Phytohabitans houttuyneae: one gene and its partner. The protein of the gene in region 1 interacts with the protein of each later gene in a pairwise test. Links are inferred from orthologs where the notes say so. Each region holds a gene or a part of one and is shown on either strand. Other genes may lie near its edges. The genes, in order: rpe and eno.

Region 1 (10,839 bases):
TCCGTACGAGGGAGTCTTCCCGTGACCGTCCAGCCCATCCGAGTGTTCGGCGACCCCGTGCTCAGGACGCCCGCCGAGCCGGTCGTCGACTTCGACGCGGAGCTGCGGCGGCTCGTCGCCGATCTCACCGAGACCATGCAGGAGGCCAGCGGGTGGGGCTTGCCGCGCCCCAGCTCGGCGTGGGGCTGCGCGTGTTCACCTTCGACGTCGACGACGTGCTCGGGCACCTGATCAACCCGGAGCTCAGCTTTCCCGACGAGGAGGAACAGGACGGCCAGGAGGGGTGCCTGTCCATCCCCGGCCTCTACTTCGACACCAAGCGCCGGATGAACGTGGTGGCCAAGGGCTTCAACATGTACGGCGACCCGGTGCGCATCGTCGGCAGCGAGCTGATGGCCCGCTGCGCACAGCACGAGACCGACCACCTCGACGGCGTGCTCTTCATCGACCGCCTCGACCCGGAGGCGCGCAAGGAGGCGATGAAGGCGATCCGGGCCGCCGAGTGGTACAACGACGCCGCGCCGCCCACGGTCAAGCTGAGCCCGCACGCGTCGTCCAGCAGCCCCTTCGGTCTGGGTCGGTGACGCGTGCGCCTTGTCTTCGCCGGTACCCCGGCCGTCACGCTGCCCGCGCTGGACGCCATCGCCGCGTCCGGCCATGACCTCGTCGCCGTGGTGACGCGGCCCGACGCTCCCGCCGGGCGGGGCCGCCGCCTGGTGCGCTCGCCCGCCGGTGCCTGGGCCGACGAGCGGGGCATCGAGGTGCTCACACCGGCCCGGCCGCGCGAGCCCGAGTTTCAGGCCCGCCTCCGCGAGCTGGCCCCGGACTGCGTACCCGTCGTGGCGTACGGCGCGCTGGTGCCCAAGGAGGCCCTGGAGATCCCGAAGCGCGGCTGGATCAACCTGCACTTCTCGCTGCTGCCCGCCTGGCGCGGCGCCGCGCCGGTCCAGCACGCCGTGCTGCACGGCGACACCGTCACCGGGGCGAGCGTCTTCCAGTTGGAGGAGGGCATGGACACCGGGCCGGTGTACGGCACGCTGACTGAGGAGATCAAGCCCATCGACACCTCCGGTGACCTGCTCGAACGGCTGGCCGTCTCGGGCGCCGGCCTGCTCGTCGCGGTGCTCGACGCGATCGAGTCGGGCGCCGCCCGCGCCGTGCCGCAGCCCGCCGACGGCGTCTCGCTCGCCCCGAAGATCACCGTCGACGACGCCGAGGTGCGGTGGTCGGAGCCGGCCTTCGCGGTCGACCGCCGGGTCCGCGCGTGCACGCCGGCGCCGGGGGCCTGGACCACGTTCCGCGGCGACCGCCTCAAGCTCGGCCCGGTCCGCCCCATCCGGTACGGGCCGGAGCTCCAGCCCGGCGACCTGCTCGTGGAAAAGGAGCGCGTGCTGGTGGGCACCGCGACCGATCCGGTGGCCCTCGGCGAGGTGAAGGCCGCCGGGAAGAAGTCGATGCCGGCGCTCGACTGGGCGCGCGGGTTGCGCCTGGACACCGCGGAGCGGTTCGCGTGAGGGGCGGGGTCCGCACCCAGCGCGCCGACCTGCCCCGCCGCGCGGCGTACGAGGCGGTGGCGGCCGTGAACCGCGACGGCGCGTACGCCAACATCGTGCTGCCGCACATCCTGCGCGACCTGCGGCTGTACGGGCGGGACGCGGCGTTCGCCACCGAGCTGACGTACGGCACGCTGCGCCACGAGGGCACGCTGGATGCGATCATCGGCTCGGCGGCCGGGCGCGACGTGGCCCGGATCGACCCGCCGGCCCGCGACGCGCTGCGCCTCGGGGCGTACCAGTTGCTGCACACCCGCGTGCCCGCGCACGCCGCCGTCTCCGCGACCGTCGACCTGGTGCGGTCGGTGGCGGCCGGCGCGACAGGCTTCGCCAACGCGGTGCTGCGCGAGATCGCCACCCACGACCTGGACACGTGGATCGGCAAGGTCGCGCCCCCGTACGAGCAGGACCCGGTCGCGCACCTCGCGGTCGCCGACAGCCATCCACAGTGGATCGTGCGGGCGTTCAGCGAGGCGCTCGGCGGCGACCTGGACGAGACCACCCGCCTGCTGATCGAAGACAACCAGCGGCCGCCGGTGCACCTGTGCGCCCGCCCCGGCCGCGCCGACGCGGTCGAGCTCGCCGACGAGGTGGGTGGCGCGCCCGGCGCGTTCTCGCCCTACGCGGTGTACCTGCCCGGCGGCGCACCCGGCGACCTGCAAGCGGTGGTCGAGGGGCGCGCGCACGTGCAGGACGAAGGCTCGCAGCTCGTCGCCGCCGCGCTCACCAACGCGCCGCTGGAGGGGCCGGACGCCCGGTGGCTCGACCTGTGCGCCGGCCCGGGCGGCAAGGCCGGGCTGCTCGGCGCGCTGGCCGTCGAGCGCGGCGCCGAGGTGACCGCGGTCGAGGTGGCCGAGCACCGCGCCCGCCTCGTCTCGCTGGCCACCCGCGGCCTCCCGGTGACCGTGCTGCACCAGGACGGCCGGGAGGAGCTGCCCGGTCCCGCCTTCGACAGGGTGCTCGTCGACGCGCCCTGTACCGGCCTCGGCTCGCTGCGCCGCCGCCCCGAGTCGCGGTGGCGCCGCCAGCCGTCCGACCTGCCACCGCTGACCCGGCTGCAGCGCGAGCTGCTCGTGGCGGCGTTCACGGCGGTGCGGCCGGGCGGCCTCGTCGCCTACGTGACCTGCTCGCCGCACCTCGTCGAGACCCACGTGACGGTCACCGAGGCGGCGCGCCGCAGCGGCCTGCCGGTCGACCTCGTCGACGCCCGCCCGTTCCTGCCGGCGGGGATGCCCGGCCTCGGCGCCGGCCCGACGGTCCAGCTGTGGCCCCACCGCCACGGCACGGACGCGATGTTTCTCGCGCTGCTCCGCCGCGGCTAGGCCCTGCTACCGCGACGCCCGCGGTGGCCCGGAGGGTCGCCTTCGGCCGGTCTTTGGGGTGAGGCCGTGGATCGCGCAGGGTGAGGCCGCGGGAGCAGCGGTCCGGACCACCGCGGACGTCGCGGTAGCCCGGATCTGCTTCTCGGTTTGGATCCTGTCCCGTCGCCTGCCGGGACGCCGCGGTCAGCGGATGCGCAGCGCGCCCGGTCCGGCGCCCTTCATCGAGCGGCGCAGGTCCTGGTCGCTGATCCACATGAAGCACTGCACGCCGCGGTCGCCGTTGGCCCACTCGTCCTCGTCCGGGAAGTAGATGATCGTCCCGGTGCGGAACTTGATGTTGCCGTCGTTGGGCACCTTGGCCCACTTCGCGACCACGCCGCGGCAGCCGTCGTGGGCGCGCTGCGTGTTCTTCTCGAAGTCCGCGTACGACGTGTCCGGCGCGGTCCACACGCCGGCGAACTCGGCGCCGTGCGCGGTGCCGCAGGTGACCGCGTTCATCGCGCTGATCGAGGTGCCGCCGCTGATGATCGCGCGGAAGCAGCCGTACGCGATCGGTGCGGCCGCCTTCAGCACGTCCTTGAGGTTGCCCGAGCGGCGCTTGACCTCGTTGACGTCGAGCGACTCGATCTCGGCGACGTCGCAGCGGAACCAGCGGCTGCCGCCCTCCCACGCCTGCGTGGCGGGGTAGTAGATGTACAGGTCGAGGCGGCCGCCGCGCCAGTCGCCGCCCAGGTACTCGTTGACCTTCGTGTTGCACTCTTTGAAGGCGGCGCGTGCGGCCTCGGTCGACGCCTTCGGCGGCTCAGTCGCGTCGGCCGCGGTGCCGCTGACCTGACCGACGAACACCGTTTCGAAGTGGTGCTCGGTCGCACAGTCGATCGGGTTGTAGTTGGCACGCGATATGTACAGCTCGTCCGGCAGCGAAAGGTGGCACACGCCCACCTCGGGCACGAACGGTGTCGCCTCGGGCTGCGCCTTCCAGTCGTCCACAAGCTTGCCGTCGACTCCGGCCGGATTGCCGCAGCCGGCGAGTAAAGCCGCCAACAGACCACCCAGAACCGCTACGCCCACCACGCGTCGCATACAGCTGCCCTCCCCAGGGTCCCGCGCCCGGCCGCAGCATACGGCACACGCGCCACCGTCCCGTCCCGCTCCCGGGCCGTGACGCGCCGCCGCACGCCTGGACCTGCGCGTTTCGCCGCGCGACCCGGCACCGGCCCGCCGGACCCGCCGAACGTCCACCACGGACGCGGTTGTCGCACCAGACATTGCCAACCGCTGTGCCCGGCTCCGTACACTGTCGGGGGTGAGCGCACCTTCGCCGGTCGTCGCGCCGAGCATCCTCGCCGCCGACTTCGCCCACCTCGCCGACGAGGTCCGCGCCGTCGAGGGCGCCGCAGACTGGCTCCACGTCGATGTCATGGACAACCACTTCGTGCCCAACCTGACCATCGGCCTGCCGGTGGTGCAGAGCCTGCGGGCGGCGACCACGCTCCCGTTCGACGTGCACCTGATGATCGAGGACCCGCGGCGGTGGGCGCCGGGCTACGCGGACGCGGGGGCGTACAACGTGACCTTCCACGTCGAGGCGTCGGACAACCCGGTCTCGCTGGCCAAGGACCTGCGCGCCGCGGGCGCGAAGGCGGGGCTGGCGATCGACCGCGACACGCCGATCGAGCCGTACCTGGAGCTGCTGCCCAGCTTCGACACGCTGCTGATCATGACAATCAAGGCCGGCTTCGGCGGGCAGAAGTTCCTCCCGGCGATGCTCGACAAGGTCTCCGCCGCCCGGCGGCACGCCAAGGCCGGCCACCTGGAGCTGCGCATCGAGGTCGACGGCGGGATCGCCGAGGACACGATCGCCGAGGCGGCCTCGGCCGGTGCGGACGCCTTCGTGGCCGGCACCGCGGTGTACAGCGCGGAGGACCCGGCCGAGGCGGTGCGCAAGCTGCGCGGCCTTGCCGCCCGGGCGATGGCCGGGCCATGACCGTGGACCCGGCCGTCGAGCGGCCCGACCTGATCCTGGTCGTCGACGACGACCAGGACATCGCGCGCTTCGTGAGCGTCAACCTCAAGATCCATGGCTTCGAGGTGGTGCTGGCCGGCGACGGCATGGAGGCGCTCGAGCTGGTCGAGCAGCGCCACCCCGACCTGGCCGTGGTCGACCTGATGATGCCCCGCATGGACGGGCTGGAGCTGACGCGGCGCCTGCGGGCCAACCCGATGACCTCCGCACTCCCCGTGATCATGCTTACCGCCAAGGGCATGACCGTCGACAAGGTGGTCGGCCTCACCGCCGGCGCCGACGACTACCTTGTGAAGCCGTTCGACACGCTGGAGCTGATCGCCCGGGTGCGCTCCACGCTCCGGCGCAACCAGGAGTTCCGCGAGGTCTCGCCGCTCACCGGCCTGCCCGGCAACACCCGCGTGCGGCGGGAGATCCTCGACCGGATGCGCAGCGGCACCGACTACGCGGTCGGTTACGTCGACATCGACCGGTTCAAGAGCGTCAACGACGTGTACGGGTTCGAGCGCGGCGACGAGTTCATCACGGCGCTGGCCCGCAGCATGCACCGCGCGGTGGTATCGGCCGGGCTGCCGCCCGCGTTCCTCGGCCACATCGGCGGCGACGATTTCGTGATCGTCTGCCACCCCGACCAGATCCTGCCGCTGACCCAGCAGGCGGTGGTCGACTTCGAGCAGGCCGCCGACGAGCTGTACGACCCGGAGCACGCCAAGCGGGGCTACGTGCTGGTGCCCGACCGCCGCGGCAACCTGCTCAAGGCGCACCTGGTGACGCTCTCGATCGGCGTGGCGCAGTCGACGGCGACCGGCCGCAAGTACGCCGACCCGCGCGAGGTCATCGCGGTCGCCTCGGAAATGAAGAAGGTGGCCAAAAACCAGCCGGGGTCGTATATCGCGGTCGATCGCCGCAAAGCGGACAGCGGGAACGACGGCCCCAAGCTGTGATGTTGACCGCGTCCCATGGTGCGCCGCCCTCACATGCGTGTAAGACTCGATGGGTAACCCACCACGCGCTGGCGGGGCTCGGTGAAATTCCGAACCGGCGGTAATCGGGGCGCAATGCCCGGAGAGCCCGCGACCCGGTCGTAGCCAACGGCCGGTGGACCTGGTGTAAGTCCAGGGCCGACGGTCAAAGTCCGGATGGGAGTTAGCGCGCGGGACGGAGGCACCCCTGGATGGGGTCGGTTCGCCGACGCCACCGGAATCTGCCGCCCCAACGCCACCCCATCTCCCTGCCCGCGCACCCCGGCCGGCATTGGAGAGGGACGCCCATGGCGAGCGTTGACGAGGCGATGACCCGCGCGATAGCGCTGGCCGCCCGCGGGCTCGGCACCACAAGTCCCAACCCCGTCGTGGGCTGCGTCATCCTCGACACCGGCGGCGACGTCGTGGGCGAGGGCTTCCACGCGTACGCGGGCGGTCCGCACGCCGAGATCGTCGCGCTGGCACAGGCAGGGGAGCGGGCCCGCGGCGGTACCGCTGTCGTCACGCTGGAGCCCTGCGACCACACCGGCCGCACGGGCCCCTGCACGGCCGCCCTCATCCGCGCCGGCGTGGCCAACGTCGCCGTCGCCGTCGCCGACCCCAACCCGCTCGCCGGCGGCGGTGTGGAGACGCTGCGCAAGGCCGGCGTCGAGGTGGTCACCGGCATCCGCGAGAGCGAGGCCGAGCAGGGCAACATCGCGTGGCTGACCGCGGTGCGGCGGGGCTGGCCGTACGTGATCTGGAAGTACGCCGCGACGCTCGACGGCCGCTCGGCCGCCATCGACGGCACCAGCATGTGGATCACGTCCGAGGCGGCCCGGATGGACGTGCACAAGCTGCGCGGCACCGTCGACGCCGTCATCGTCGGGGTCGGCACCGTCCTCGCCGACGACTCGCGCCTGACCGCGCGCAACCTGCGCGACGGCACCCTCAACATCCGCCAGCCGTTGCGCGTGGTCGTGGACTCGACGGGTCGTACCCCCGAAAAAGCCCGCGTGCGCGACGGCGCCGCACCGACCTGGGTGGTCACCACGGCGGACGTCGGGACCGGCCCTGACGGCCGGGTCGACCTGGAGGCGCTGCTCGCGGGGCTCTACCAGCGCGGAGTCCGGGCCGCCCTGCTGGAGGGCGGGCCGACGCTCGCCGGCGGCTTCCTCGCCGCCGGGCTGATCGACAAGATCATCGGGTACGTGGCGCCGAAGCTCCTCGGCGCCGGATCTCCCGCGCTCGCCGATGCGGGCGTGCACACCATCGCCGAGGCCATCGACCTGGAGTACACCGAGATCGCCCAGGTCGGGCCGGATCTGCGCTTCACCGCCACACCGCGAAAAAGGGAGGGCTGAACGTTGTTCACGGGGATTGTCGAGGAACTTGGCGAGCTGGTCCGGCTGGACTGGCACGGCGACGGCGGCATCGCCGCGCTGCGCGGTCCGCTCGTCGCGTCGGACGCGCGCGCCGGTGACTCGATCGCGGTCAACGGCGTGTGTCTCACGGTCGTGGAGGTGGACGGCGGGGGGTTCACGGTCGACGTGATGAAGGAGACGTTCGACCGTAGCGCGCTCGGCACGCTCGCGCCGGGCGACCCGGTCAACCTCGAGCGCGCCGCCACGCTGGGCACGCGCCTCGGCGGCCACCTGGTGCAGGGGCACGTCGACGGGGTGGGGCGGATCGTGTCCCGGACGCCCGGAGATCGGTGGGAAGACGTCACGATCGAACTTCCTCCGGGTCTTTCCCGTTACGTGGTGGAAAAGGGGTCGATCACCGTGGACGGGGTATCGCTGACCGTCGTCGCGGTGGACGACTCGTCGTTCGCGGTGAGCCTGATACCCACCACGCTCGCGCTCACCACTCTCGGGCGTAAAGGCGCCGGAGACCTGGTAAACCTGGAGGTCGACGTGATCGGCAAGTACGTGGAGAAGCTCCTGGCGGCTCCGCCGGCGCCCAGCGGCGCCACGCCCGCCGCGGAGCTGGCGGACGGAGTGTCGGCATGAACACCATCGAGGAGGCCGTCGCCGAGTTCGCCGCGGGACGGCCGGTGATCGTCGTGGACGACGAGGACCGCGAAAACGAGGGCGACCTGATCTTCGCCGCCGAGCTGGCCACGCCGGAGCTGATGGCGTTCATGGTCCGGTACACCTCCGGGTACATCTGCGCGCCGGTCACGGAGGCGGACGCGGACCGGCTCGAGCTGCCCCCGATGTACCACATCAACCAGGACAAAAGGGGCACAGCGTACACGGTGACCGTCGACGCGCGCGAGGGCGTGAGCACCGGCATCTCGGCGGCCGACCGGGCCCGCACCGTGCGGCTGCTCGCCGACCCGGGCACCGACGCCACCGCGCTCAGCCGGCCCGGCCACGTCGTGCCGCTGCGCGCCAAGAACGGCGGCGTGCTGCGCAGACCCGGCCACACCGAGGCCACCGTCGACATGGCGGTGCTCGCCGGCCTGCGCCCCGCCGGCGTGCTGTGCGAGCTTGTCAACGACGACGGCACGATGATGCGCCTGCCGGACCTGGAGAAGTTCGCGGTCGAGCACCACCTCACGATCATCACGATCGCCGACCTTGTGGCGTACCGCCGCCGCGTCGAGAGCCAGGTCGAGCGGGTCGCCGAGGCCCGCCTACCCACGCCGCACGGCGTCTTCCGCGCGGTCGGGTACCGGGCCGAGCTGGACTCGGAGGCCGAGCACGTGGCCCTGGTCTACGGCGACCTCGGCGACGGCGAGGACGTGCTGGTGCGCGTCCACTCCGAGTGCCTCACCGGCGACGTCTTCGGCTCGCTGCGCTGCGACTGCGGCCCCCAGCTGCAGGCCGCGCTCGCCCGCGTGGCGACCGAGGGCCGCGGCGTGGTGCTGTACATGCGCGGGCACGAGGGCCGGGGGATCGGGCTGCTGCACAAGCTGCAGGCGTACCAGCTGCAGGACCTGGGTCGCGACACCGTTGACGCCAACCTGGAGCTGGGGCTGCCGGCCGACGCGCGCGACTACGGCACCGGCGCGCAGATCCTGTATGACCTGGGTGTGCGCTCGATGCGCCTGATCACCAACAACCCGGCGAAGCGTGCCGGGCTGTCGGGGCACGGCCTGCGCATCGTGGGCCGCGAGTCGCTGCCGATCCGGCCGCACCCGGAAAACGTGCGCTACCTGCGTACGAAGCGTGATCGCATGGGGCACATCCTGGATGGCCTGGGAGATGTGGTGGAGGGTTCCGCGTAAATGGCAGGTTTTGGAGAGCCCGGTGTGTCCACGGTGGACGCACGCGGGTTGACCGTCGGCATCGTCGCCGCGCGCTGGCACGGCGACCTCACCGACCACATGCTGGCCCGCGCGATCGAGGCCGCCAAGGCATGCGCCGCGGCCGACATCGTGGTGGCCAGGGTGGCCGGCTCCGTGGAGCTGCCGGTGGTCGCGCAGGCACTCGCGCGCAGCTGCGACGTGGTGGTCGCGCTGGGCGTGGTCGTACGCGGGGCCACCGCCCACTTCGACTACGTCTGCAAGTCGGTGACCGAGGGCCTGACGCGGGTCGCTCTCGACGCGTCGAAACCCGTGGCACACGGTGTGCTGACGGTGAACACCATCGAGCAGGCCCGCGACCGCGCCGGCCTGCCCGGCTCGGCCGAGGACAAGGGCTGGTCCGCGACGGTGGCGGCTTTGGACGCGGCATTGGCGATCCGCGCGCTGTCCGTCTGAGCTCTTGACGGCGCCGCCGCTCCCGCGAGGAGTGGCGGCGCCGCGCCCGTTTCGGCCTGGGCTGGCGGCGCCGCGCCCGTTTCGGCCTGGGCTGGCGGCGCCGCGCTCGTTTCGGCTTGGGCTGGCGGCGCCGTGCTCGCTTCTTTTCCCAAGGTGGCGCGGCCCGGGTGCCGTGGGCGGCGAGGCCGCCAGAGCCTAACGACGCTGCGCTACAGGCGGCCGGCCTCGATGATGCGGCTGAGAAACTGGCGCGTGCGGGCCTCGGCCGGGTCCGCGAACACCTTCTCCGGCGGCCCCTGCTCCAGCACCCGCCCACCGTCCAGAAAGCACACCCGGTCGGCCACCTGCCGCGCGAAGGTCATCTCGTGCGTGGCGAGCACCATCGTGACCCCGTCCGACTTCAGGTCGCGGATCATCGTGAGCACCTCGCCGACCAGCTCGGGATCCAGGGCCGACGTCACCTCGTCCAGCAGGAGCAGCCGCGGCGAGTTGACCAGCGCCCGCACGATCGCGACCCGCTGCTGCTGCCCGCCCGACAGCCGGTCCGGGTAGGCGTCGGCCTTGTCGGCCAGCCCCACCCGCGCAAGCCACTCCCGGGCGGTGGCGACCGCGGCGGCGCGGGGTACCCGGTGCACGCGGATCGGTGCCAGCACGACGTTTTCCAGGACGGTCATGTGTGGAAAGAGGTTGTACGCCTGAAACACGATGCCGATCCGCTGCCGCACCTTGTCCTGGTTGACCCGCGGGTCGGTGATGTGCTCGCCGTCGAGGTGGATGGTGCCGTCGTCGAGCTCTTCGAGCAGGTTGACGCATCGCAGCAGCGTCGACTTGCCCGAGCCGGACGCGCCGATCAGCGCCACCACCTCGTGCTCGGCCACGTCGAGGTCCAGCTCGGACAGGACCGGACGGCCGCCGAAGTCCTTGCGCACGCCGCGGCAGGAAAGGACGTTCACGACTCCTCCCGGCTCGCCCGCTCGCGCGGCGCCATCGGTCGCCCGCGCGGCGCCGGAGGCGTGCGCTCGCTCATGACTGCCTCCGGGCGGCGCGGAGTGTCACCCAGTCGGTCACCGCGATCAGCGGCGCCGCGAGCAGCACGAAGAGCACGCCGGCCACGATGTACGGCGTGTAGTTGAACGTCTCCGCCGTGTGGATCTGGGCGGCGCGCACCGCGTCGATCGGGCCGGCCAGCGAGACGAGGCCCACGTCCTTTTGGAGGGCGACCGTGTCGTTGAGCAGGGGTGGCGCCACCCGCCGCACGGCCTGGGGC
Region 2 (10,917 bases), 2.4 Mb from region 1 along the record:
TGGTGTGCTTGCCGTGGTAGAGGTCGGGCGCCAGCGCCACGAACCCCGCCTCGGCAAACCGGTCGGCCAGTGAGGTGATGTGGGGCACCAGTCCCCAGTACTCCTGGATCACCACGACGGCGGGAGCACCCGGGGCGGGCGGTAGAGCGAGATATCCCTCACTCGTGCCGCCATTGCTGCGGTAGCTAACCATCTCGCCCATGGGCCGTCCTCCTGCCGGTCAGTCATCGTTGGCTGGTCGCACAGTGGCGTTCTTGCGGTGCGCGTAGCCTGCCATGCCGTACCAGGGCGAGGAAAGACAACGGCGGCGTGGCGTACACCTCCCTGTCGTGCGGTGTACGCCTCGCTGTCGAGGGGAACCGGGGAATCAGGCCGGCTTCAGGCAGAGCACGTAACCCTTGCCGCCGGCCGGGATCGCATAGAAGCGCATCGTCGTCTCCGCGAAGGCCTTGCACACCTCGTCGACCGATGCCTGCTCGGCGGTGACGTCGTCGACCCGGCCCACCACCGAGTACTTCGCGTCGGCGGCTTCGCACGCCACCACCTTGACGTCGTTGACGCTGGTCTCCTCGCCGGTGACCGCCTGCGGCAGGTTGGCGAGGCAGTCGCCGGCCTTGGCGTCCTGCGTGGGGTCGGTGGCGGAGAGCACGTTGCGCACGACGACGACGGCGACGACCGCGAGCACCACGACCGCGAGGATGCCGACGATGGCGACGATCACCTTGCCTGCGCCGCCTTTCTTCTCGGGCGCTGGCGCGGCCTCCGACGCCGCAGGCTCTTCCTGGGTCGGCGCGGCTGGCTGGTCGGTCACGGCGGCGTCCTCTCGGGATGTGTGTGTCGGCGGTGGCAACCTAACGAGCCCGCCCAGCCGCCGCCACCCCGTAGCGGAACGCGCCTATCCGGTCGCGGACGGCGATGGCGCGGGAGTCACGTCGACGATCGTCGGCGCCACCTCCCACTCGCCGCGGCGCTGCGTGTCGTGGTCGACCTGCATGAGGTTGCCGATGCCGGGGAGGATCAGCAGCGCGATGACGGCGGCCAGCCCGATCCGGTGGGGACGGGGCAGGCGGCCCTGCCGCTGGCCGAGCCAGACGGAGCCGATCACGAAGCCCGCCAGCAACACGAGACCCGCCAGAGTGGAGTCGCCCACCTGGATCCGGGGCAGCAGGCCGATCGAGTCCTTTGCGGGGAGGTCGGCGAGCGCCATCGCGAGCAGGTAGCCGCGCACAACCCACCAGGCCGGTCGCAGTAAGAGAAGAAAGTCGCTTCCCCTCGCGTACCCAACAAGGGGTCCGGTCCTTGTGTCGATCACCTGGAGGCGGGCGCGGACCTTGCCCACGACGTCGCGCAGCCGCGGGTCGACGGTGAGCCGCCGGCGGCGACGGCCCGCGGGCACGCCGGCCGCGGCCCGGAGCTCGGCGGCGTAGGCGGCGGGCGGCCCCAGCCGCTCGGCCAGCGACCCCTCGCCCTCGGCGGCGACCTCCGCGAGGTGCTCCGGCAGGTCTTCGAGCAGCTCGTCACGCGCGGTCGCGGGCAGGTCGGCGAGCGCGGTGCGGACCTGTGCCACGTAGTCGGCGACCTCGTTCACGCCACCATCCCCCGATCCGCGAGCAGAGTGTCCATAGTGGACGCGAACGTGCGCCAGACCTTGCCGGACCGCTGCAGCTGGTCGCGGCCGCTGGCGTTGAGCCCGTAGTACTTACGGTGCGGCCCCTCTTCGCTCGGGACCACGTAGGTCGTCAGGAAGCCAGCCTGGAAGAGCCGGCGCAGCGTGCCGTAGACCGAGGCGTCGCCGACCTCGTCGAGCCCGGCCGCGCGGAGGCGGCGCAGGATGTCGTAGCCATAGCCGTCGCCCTCCTTGAGCACCGCCAGCACCGCGAGATCCAGGACGCCCTTGAGCAACTGGGTGGTGTCCACGGGCGTGGACGCTACTCTGCACTGCGAAGTACCGTCAAGCCCGTAGTAGTGCCACGAGAGGCTAGTGTGTCGCCGTGCAGGGCGAGGATGTGTTGGGGCGCTTGGCAAATGCCACTGGCGTCTACCGTGGGCGCGGCGACGGCCCCGAGAGCGGACCCTTCGTGGCTCGGATGGCGGTGTCGTCGGCCATTCGCGGCCGCGCGGTCACCCTCGACTACGAGGCCACCAACGACCACAACGGCCTGCAGCACATCGAGCACACGGTGCTTGTGGCCGGCGAGGCGGGGCGCCTGGAGCTGCACGTCGCCTGCCTGGAGCTGCCCGGTGTGGTGCGCTTCACGCAGACCAAGCCGGGCGAGTTCACGGCGTACGAGGGGCCGCTGGTGGCCCGCATCCTCCTGCTCCTGCCCCAACCGGGAGCGATCAGCTACGCGTGGTGGTGGTCGCGCGACGAGTCGGACCCGCGCGAGCAGTCCCGCGCGGAGCTGCGCCGCACGGGCTGACTCACGGTGTGGGCTGGATGCTCCACGCGATGCCGTCGAGGATGTCGTGCTCGCTCGCCACGACCGCGGGCATGCCGGCGCGCTCCATGATGACGCGGAGCACCAGCGCGCCCGCGACGATCACGTCCGCCCGGCCCGGGTGCATCACCGGGATCTCCAGGCGCTGGGCGGTGGTCATCGCGAGCAGGTCGCCGGTGACCTTGGCCACCGCGTCGTACGACACCACGGCATGGTGGATGCGACTCGGGTTGTACTCGGACAGGCCCAGCGCGATCGCGGCCACCGTCGTCACCGAGCCGGCCAGGCCCACCAGCGTCCGCGCCTCGCGGCCCGGCACGGCGGCCAGCGCGCGGTCGACGGCGGCGGTGATGTCGCCGGTGGCGGCGGCGACCTCGGCGGGCGTGGGCGGGTCGCTGTGCAGGTGCCGCTCGGTCATCCGCACGCACCCGATGTCGACCGAGATCGCACCCTCCACGGTGGACTCGCCGACCACGAACTCGGTGGAGCCGCCCCCGATGTCCACCACCAGGTAGGGCGGCTCCGCGGCCAGGCCACGCACGGCGCCGGTGAACGAGAGGCGCGCCTCCTCGTCGCCGCTCACCACCTCCGGCTCGACACCCAGCGTCTCCACGACCATGGCGCGAAAGTCTCCCGCGTTCGCCGCGTCGCGGGTGGCCGACGTCGCGCACATCCGCACCCGGGTGGCGCCCAGCTCGCGGATCTGCGCCGCGTACGACGCGAGCGCCACCCGCGTGCGCTCGATCGCCTCCGGCGCCAGCCGCCCCGTGCGGTCGACCCCCTGACCCAGGCGGACGATCTCCATGCGCCGCACCACATCGACCAGCGGAGCGTCCCCGCCCGCCGCCGGAAGGTCGGCCACCAGCAGGCGGATCGAGTTGGTACCGCAGTCGATCGCCGCCACCCTCGTCATGGGTGAGACCCTATCGGGATGCGCCCGCCGGTCGCCGCCGTCCACGAGATCGTCGCGGCACTCACACCCCTGGACGCCGTGGAGGCGACCCATCAGCGGGAGACGCTCCGCTGGCTGGAGAGCACCGACGACGTCTTCCGCCGGGAGAAGCCGGCCACACCGCCACGGCACCTCGTGTCGTACGTGGTGCCGGTCTCCCCGAGGGCGACATCCTGCTGGTCGACCACGTCAAGGCCGGCCTGTGGCTTCCGCCGGGCGGCCACGTGGACCCGGACGAACACCCGGCCGACACGGCCCGCCGCGAGGGGCGCGAGGAGCTCGGCGTCGAGGTGGAGGCACGGCCCCTCTTCCTGACCGCGACGGTCACCGGTGGCGTGGGCGCGGGGCACACCGACGTGAGTATCTGGTACCTGGTCGAGGGCGACCGCGGCTGGGTGGTGCCGGAGAGCGGAGAGTTTCGCGAGGCCCGGTGGTGGACACGCCGGGAGGTCGAGGCCGCCGGCGAGGTGTTCGACCCCCACTTCCGGCGCTTCCTGCGCAAGCTCCAGCCACCCCTCGCGGGTTGAGCTGAACCGGACGCGGAGGGTGAGGCCGCGGGAGCAACGGTCGGGACCACGACGGGCGTCGCGGTAGCTCGCGTCTGGTTTGGGTTGGATCTCCTGGAGGCCTCTAAAGGTGCAGGAGCATGCGGGTGTTGCCGAGCGTGTTGGGCTTTACCCGCTCCAGGCCGAGAAACTCGGCGACGCCCTCGTCGTACGAGCGGAGCAGCTGCTCGTACACCGCGGGCGGCACCGGCGCCCCGTCGATCTCCACGAAGCCGAACGAGCCGAAGAACCCGGTCTCGAACGTCAGCACGAACACGCGCGCGACTCCGATCTCGCGCGCGACGTCCAGCAGCTCGGCGACGATGCTGTGGCCGATCTTCAGGCCGCGGCTGGCGGGGTGTACCGCGACCGTGCGGATCTCGGCCAGGTCTTCCCACATCACGTGCAGCGCGCCGCAGCCCACGACCGGGCCGTCGGCGCCCTGGGTGGCGACCCAGAACTCCTGCACGTCCTCGTAGAGCGTCACCGTCGCCTTGCTCAGCAGGCGGCGCTCCTCGCTGTACGTGTCGATCAGGTCCCGGATGGCCCGCACGTCCGCGGTGCGGGCGCGGCGGATCACGACGTCACGCATGGACCGTCCGCCCACCACGCGCCGACCTGCTCGACCACCTCGTCGCCGAAGGGGTTGACGCCCGCGCCCACCGCCAGCGCGTGCCCCATGTGCACGTGCAGGCACTTGACGCGCCCCGGCATGCCGCCGGCAGAGGTGCCCTCGATCTCCGGCACGTGCTCGATCTCCTCGCGCCGGGCCAGATAGTCCTCGTGCGCAGCGAGGTACCGCTTGGCCAGGTCGGGATCGGTCGCGAGCCGCGCCTCCATCTCCTTCATCAGCCCGGCGGACTCCAGGCGGCTGCAGGCCGAGGTCGCGCGCGGGCAGGTGAGGTAGTAGAGCGTCGGAAACGGCGTGCCGTCGGCGAGGCGCGGGCGGGTCTCGACCACCGCGGGCAGGCCGCACGGGCAACGGTGCGCCACCGCGCGGGTGCCGCGGGGCGTGCGGCCGAGCTGGGCGGCCACCGCGTCGAGGTCGGCGGCCGTCGCGGGCTCGGGCGGTAGCGGACTCACTAGTCGCTCTCCGTGCTGTCGGCGGCTTGGATGCTGGACCAGAGCGTGTCGTACCAGGGGTTGGCGGGCTGGCTCTCGCCCTCCTGCGGCGGCGCGCCGGACTCGTTGGCCGCCCCGGGTGCCCCGGTGAGCACCACGAGCGGCACCTCGCCCGGCTTGACCATGTAGAACCGCTTGCGGGCCTGGATCTCGATGTACTTCGGATCCCTCCAGAGCGCCGCCTGCTCGCTCAGGTCGCTGATCCGCTGCCGCTGGTCCGCCTGCGCCTGCTCCATGCGGGCGATGTCGGACTGCTGGGTCAGGTAGACGCGCACCGGGTACGTGTAGCCGAGCGCGAGCGCGATCAGCACCACCAGCAGCACGGTGGCCCGGCCGGTGAAGCGGCGCGGCTGCGGCGCGTTGGTGCGGCGCACCGGTGCGCGGCGGGCGGCCGGGCGGTTGGCGGAGCGGCCGGTGTCACCGCTGTCCTTGGCTTCGGCACCCGGGCCACCGGGCGTCCGGTCCGCGGGGGCGCGGCCCGGCTGCGCTGTCCCGGGCGCCGGGCGGGACCCTGCCCGCCCGGCGTGAGCCTCTGCGTCATCACGTCCTCCCCGCAGGCCGGGGCCGCGACCTGGCCGCGGTGCCGGGCCCGCGAGGCGAGCCCGGGCCGACAGTCGCAGCCCTAGGCCCTGTTTCATGCGGCCTTACGGCCGACGCCGCCGGTCGTCGTCTGGGCCCGGCGGAGCCCGGCAAGGATTTCGAAACAGGGCCTAGATCAACTAGGACAGATGGTACCGCGGGAAAGCGGCCGCCCCGGCGTACCGCGCCGCGTCGTCCAGCTCCTCTTCGATGCGGAGCAGCTGGTTGTACTTGGCGACGCGGTCAGAGCGGGCCGGCGCGCCGGTCTTGATCTGGCCGGTGCCCGTGGCGACGGCAAGGTCGGCGATCGTGGTGTCCTCGGTCTCGCCCGAGCGGTGGCTCATCATGCACGTGAAGCCGGCGCGGTGGGCGAGGTCGACCGCGTCGAGCGTCTCGGTCAGCGAGCCGATCTGGTTGACCTTGACGAGGACCGAGTTGGCCGCCTTCTCCGCGATGCCGCGCGCGATCCGCTCGGGGTTGGTCACGAAGAGGTCGTCGCCGACGATCTGGATCTTTTCGCCGAGCGCCGCGGTGAACGCCGACCAGCCCGCCCAGTCGTCCTCCGCCAGCGGGTCCTCAATGGACACGATCGGGTACGAGTCGACGAGCTTGGTGTAGTAATTGATCATCTCGTCGGTCGGCTTGGGCGAGCCCTCGAAGACGTACGCACCGTCCTTGTAGAACTCGGTCGCCGCCACGTCCAGTGCGAGCACGATGTCGTTGCCCAGCCGCAGTCCGGCCGCAGCCACCGCCTCGGCGATCAGGTCGAGCGCGGCCGCGTTGGTCGGCAGGTTCGGCGCGAAGCCGCCCTCGTCGCCCAGCCCCGTCGACAGGCCCTTCTTCTTCAGCACCGACTTGAGCGCGTGGTAGACCTCCGCGCCGGCGCGCAGCGCCTCGCGGAAGGTCGGCGCGCCGATCGGGGCGATCATGAACTCCTGCACGTCGACGTTGGAGTCGGCGTGCGCCCCACCGTTGAGGATGTTCAGCATCGGCACCGGCAGCACGTGCGCGTTCGGCCCGCCGACGTAGCGGAACAGGCTCAGCTCGGCGCTGGCGGCCGCGGCCTTCGCCACCGCGAGCGACACGCCGAGGATGGCGTTTGCCCCGAGATCCGACTTGTTGGGCGTGCCGTCCAGGTCGAGCATCTTCTGGTCGATGGCACGCTGCTCGCTGGCCTCGTAGCCGATCAGCTCGGGGACAATGCGGTCCTCGATGTTGGCAACGGCCTTCTCGACGCCCTTGCCGTTGTACCGGTCGCTGTCGCCGTCGCGCAGCTCGACCGCTTCGAACGCGCCGGTGGAGGCGCCCGACGGCACCGCCGCGCGAGCGATCGTGCCGTCGTCGAGCCCGATCTCGACTTCGACGGTCGGGTTGCCGCGCGAGTCGAGGATCTCCCGCGCGACGATTCCCTCGATGGTGGCCACTGTGACGCTCCTCGCCTAGGTTTTCACGGGCCGCCGCACTGCGGCCGAGGCTTCGCCGATGAGCCTAGTGCGGTGACCACGGCGGTTTGCCGGGTACCCCGGGCGAACCCACCCGCTGTTCGAGCACCAATCAGGGCGAACGACCCGACTCGCCGCCGCGTTATCAGAGTTGCGCCCATCGGGCCGAATCAAGCAGGGTTGCCCCCATGCCCCGCGCCCGCCTCCTCCCGCTCGCGCTGGCGGTGGTGGCCCTGGGCCCCGCGCTGGCCGGTTGCGGCGACGCCGGCCAGGTGATGGACCGGGCCGATCTCGTCAACGAGCTGGCCAGCCGGCTGGACGGCTCGGGAGAGCTGACCTACTCGGCGGAGTACCAGCTGCCCGGCGGCGGCTCCGCCACGATCGCCCAGGCCCAGTCCCCGCTGCGCTCGGCGTACATCTACCCGGACGGCAAGCTCACGGTCACCGACGAGGCCACCGCCGACTGCCGCCGCACCGGCACCGCGATGACCTGCACGCTCACGGCCGCGCCGTCCCCCAACAACGAGCCGGCGGTCGCCGCGTTCAAGGACGCGGGCGCGCACGGCCTGATCGCCCCGACCGTGGTCATCGGTCTCCTCACCGCGGCGGCTCTGGACACCGACGCCACGATCGACCAGAGCGACACCACGATCGCCGGCCGGCCGGCCACCTGTGTCAAGGTCCGCGGGGTGCGCGACGCCGGTGCCTCCGCCTTCGACGCCTGCATCACGACCGACGGCGTGCTCGGCAGCTTCGCCGGCGCGGTGGACGGCAGCGCGGTCGACATCGCGATGACCCGCTTCCGCGACACGGCCGACCCCGACGCTTTCGCGCTCCCCGCGGGCGCCAAGGTCGTCGACAAGCGTTCCGGCGCCTGACATTTAGGGCGGTGACCACTATGGTTCGCCGGGTTCCCCGGCGAACCAGGCCCTGCCAGGCGCAGGGTTTCTGGGTCCGCCCCTCGCCGGCTGGCCCGCGCCGGCCGGTGCCTGGATCTGGGTGTCGGCGCGCGGCGCGCCCGTGGCCAGGTCGATGACGGCCACGCGCGGCGCGTTCGCGCGCTGGTAGGTGATCGCGGCCAGGCGGCCGTCGGGTGAGATCTTGATGCTGCCCGCGTCTTCGCAGCCCCGCCGGGTCAGCGGGTGGTCCGCGAAGGTTCGGGTGCGCGTGCCGACCACCCGCACCTGGCAGGCGGACGGGCCGACCCCGGCGATCACGAGCCGGTCGCAGAGAAGGTCCGCGTCGGCGGTCTCGGCCGTGGACAGATCGAGCAGTACCCGGCAGACGATCACAGCGCGCTGGGCGAGCGGCAGCCGCGCCAGGGCTTCGCGGGCGGCGAGGGCGGCCGGGTCGGTCGCGGCGGTACGGGGATGCCGCTCCTCGGTGAGCGTGCCCTGCTCCCGCCGCACCTTGCGCCACCACGACGTGGCCCAGTTGAAGCGTTGACCGGCCACTCGACGCCACGTCTGTCGCCGTCGGGATGCTCACACCGGTACAGGCGCGTGGCCGCGTCCGGTTCCCTCGGACGGCCGGGATCAGACGCCGAGCAGCGCGCGCAGGTGCCTCGGCGGGGGCGAGCCGTGGGCGAGCATCGCGTCGTGCCACTCGCGGGGCGACGTGCCGGCCGGGCGGGCGGCCGCGATCTCGGCGACCTCGGTGTAGCCGACGAAGTACGTGGAGAGCTGCGTCGAGGTGAGCAGGGCACGCCGCCACTTGCCGGCCGCCTCGCCCTCCTCCTGGAAGCCGGGCCCGGTCATCAGCGCCATCGCGTCCGCCTCGGACAGCTCCTCGCAGTGCACGAGCTGGTCGAGGATCGCGTTGATGCTCATCCGCAGCTGCATCTTGAGCTGCTGGAGGCGGACCGGCAGCCCGCCGAAGCCGAGGCCGGCCATCAGCTCCTCGGTGTAGACGGCCCAGCCCTCCACGAACGGGCCGGACGTGCCGATCGCCCGCACCCGGGTCGTGCCGCGGAAGCGGCGGGCGTGCGCGAGCTGCAGGAAGTGGCCGGGCATCGCCTCGTGCACGGTGAGGTTGCGGATCATGTGGTCGTTGTACTCGCGGTAGAACGACTCGACCCGCTCCGCCGGCCAGTCTCCCGGCGCCGGCGCGATGCAGTAGAACGTGGGCAGGTCGGCCGTCTCCAGCGGGCCGGGCGCGTCGCAGTACGCCACGGCGACGCCGCGCGCGAACTCGGGCATCGGCAGGATCTCGCACGGGTCGTCGACGAGCCCGACGAGGTCGTGCGCGCGGACGAACTCGGTGGTCTCGCCGAGCGTCACCTTGGCGAGGTCCACGATGGACTCCTCGTTAGGGCGCTGGGTGGCGAGCTGGTCGAGCGCACGCCGTACCGTCGCGTCGTCCGCCGGACCACCGACCAGCTCGGCCGCCGCCGCGCGGATCTCCTCGGTGACCCGCTCGAGGTTTGCCTGCGCGCGGGCGAGCACCTGCGCCGCGGGCAGCTCGGTGTCGAGCGTGTGCCACAGGCGCGCCTCCCACAGCCGCCGCCCCAGACGCGGATCGCGGCCCGCGGCGTCCACCCTGGAACGCAGCCATGCCGCGAAGGCGTCCAGCTCGGCCGCGGCGGACTCGGCCACCGGTGACACGGTGGCTCGCATCCCGGGTGCTGCGGCGAGCATCTCCGGCACCTCCTCGCGCACGAGCGCGGCCGCGCCGGCAAACTGCCCCGCCGCCGTCTCCACGTGGACCCGCGGGCTGTCGCGCAGCGTGGCGCGGGCGGTGGCCAGCGCGTCGGGCACGGCGGCGAGGCGGCCCGCGAGGCTGCCCAGCCGCTCCTCGGTCGCCGCGAACGGGCGGGCGATCAGGTTGTAGATCAGCGGAGCCGGGTTGTGCTCGAGCGGGTCCCACTCGTGCCCGCGCACCTCCGTGGCCTCGAAGAGCCCGCGCTCGACGAGCGCCGACAGCACGGCGTGGTCGACCTGCTCCGACGGGTCGAGGGAGTCGGCGTCGACCTCGGCCAGCGCGTTGCCGGCGTCGCGCAGCATCGCCACCTGGGCTGCCACCCCGCTCGCCGACAGGTCGGGCAAGCGGTCGTCGAACCGGTGATCGCCCACATAGGAGGCGAGCGCCGGGTTGCTTTCCAGGACTGCGTCGACGATGCGCTCAGCGAGCGGTACGAACTGCGCCATACGAAGACGCTAGCGCCTCGGCGCGTGCGACGCGGCCACCAGCGCCGCCAGAACCGAGACCGCCGTCTCCAGCTCGCCCGGCGGGTTCGCCGCGTAGCCGATCACGAGGCCGGGCGGTCCGCCACCGGTCAGGCGCATGCGGGACAGCGGCAGCGGGCCGAGCCCGGCGGCGCGTGCCCGCTCGGCAAGCGCCTCGTCGTCCACATCGTCCGGAAGTTCGACGACAAGGTGCAGGCCCGCCGCGACGCCGGAGATCCGCAGCCCGGGCAGGTGCAGCCGCAGGGCAGCGACAAGCGCGTCCCGCCGCCGGCGGTGCTCCAGGCGGGTCCGGCGCAGGTGCCGGTCGTACCCGCCGCCGGCCAGCAGCTCCGCAAACGCGAGCTGCTCAAGGACAGGCCCGCCGAGGTCGGCCCACGCCTTCCGCTCGACCACCGCTTCCCGCCATTTCTCGGGTACGGCGAGCCAGCCGAGCCGCAGCGCCGGGGCGAGCGCCTTGCTGACCGAGCCGATGTACGCGACCGCGTCCGGCGCGACGCCCTGCAGGCAGCCGACCGGGTCGCGGTCGTAGCGGAACTCGGCGTCGTAGTCGTCTTCGACGATCAGCCCACCGGTGCGCCGCGCCCACTCGACCAGCGCCGCCCGGCGTGCCGGTGCGAGCACCACGCCGGACGGAAACTGGTGGGCCGGCGTGAC

What was found.
Region 2: the proteins of rpe (region 1) and eno interact in binary tests that used the Escherichia coli proteins (3 or more experiments, as listed by UniProt). The link is inferred for Phytohabitans houttuyneae from one-to-one orthologs.

Annotation. Positions count from the first base shown.
Region 1 is NZ_BLPF01000001.1:795,320-806,158, reverse strand. Bases 3,120-6,021 are described here. They hold rpe (ribulose-phosphate 3-epimerase), read left to right. Parts: upstream 3,120-4,181; coding sequence 4,182-4,862; downstream 4,863-6,021. Other genes in these bases: Phou_RS03690 (response regulator), read left to right, coding at 4,859-5,845; Phou_RS03700 (septum formation family protein), read right to left, coding at 3,120-3,919. In the rest of the region: fmt (methionyl-tRNA formyltransferase), read left to right, coding at 588-1,514; Phou_RS03705 (RsmB/NOP family class I SAM-dependent RNA methyltransferase), read left to right, coding at 1,511-2,875; more of Phou_RS03700, read right to left, coding at 3,059-3,119; bifunctional diaminohydroxyphosphoribosylaminopyrimidine deaminase/5-amino-6-(5-phosphoribosylamino)uracil reductase RibD, read left to right, coding at 6,172-7,227; Phou_RS03680 (riboflavin synthase), read left to right, coding at 7,231-7,875; Phou_RS03675 (bifunctional 3,4-dihydroxy-2-butanone-4-phosphate synthase/GTP cyclohydrolase II), read left to right, coding at 7,872-9,098; ribH (6,7-dimethyl-8-ribityllumazine synthase), read left to right, coding at 9,099-9,572; Phou_RS03665 (amino acid ABC transporter ATP-binding protein), read right to left, coding at 9,782-10,525; Phou_RS03660 (amino acid ABC transporter permease), read right to left, coding at 10,596-10,839. UniProt on the Escherichia coli protein: Catalyzes the reversible epimerization of D-ribulose 5-phosphate to D-xylulose 5-phosphate.
Region 2 is NZ_BLPF01000001.1:3,221,718-3,232,634, forward strand. What follows is about bases 4,919-7,898. They hold eno (phosphopyruvate hydratase), read right to left. Parts: upstream 7,061-7,898; coding sequence 5,777-7,060; downstream 4,919-5,776. Other genes in these bases: Phou_RS14285 (DUF501 domain-containing protein), read right to left, coding at 4,919-5,018; Phou_RS14300 (hypothetical protein), read left to right, coding at 7,267-7,898. In the rest of the region: Phou_RS14245 (dienelactone hydrolase family protein), read right to left, coding at 1-202; Phou_RS14250 (LppU/SCO3897 family protein), read right to left, coding at 368-811; Phou_RS14255 (HAAS signaling domain-containing protein), read right to left, coding at 896-1,588; Phou_RS14260 (PadR family transcriptional regulator), read right to left, coding at 1,585-1,917; Phou_RS14265 (hypothetical protein), read left to right, coding at 2,079-2,420; Phou_RS14270 (Ppx/GppA phosphatase family protein), read right to left, coding at 2,422-3,342; Phou_RS52625 (hypothetical protein), read right to left, coding at 3,444-3,632; Phou_RS52630 (NUDIX domain-containing protein), read left to right, coding at 3,591-3,917; Phou_RS14280 (amino-acid N-acetyltransferase), read right to left, coding at 4,021-4,527; more of Phou_RS14285, read right to left, coding at 4,512-4,918; more of Phou_RS14300, read left to right, coding at 7,899-7,956; Phou_RS14305 (hypothetical protein), read right to left, coding at 7,975-8,532; Phou_RS14310 (DUF885 domain-containing protein), read right to left, coding at 8,614-10,224; Phou_RS14315 (aminotransferase-like domain-containing protein), read right to left, coding at 10,234-10,917. UniProt on the Escherichia coli protein: Catalyzes the reversible conversion of 2-phosphoglycerate (2-PG) into phosphoenolpyruvate (PEP). It is essential for the degradation of carbohydrates via glycolysis.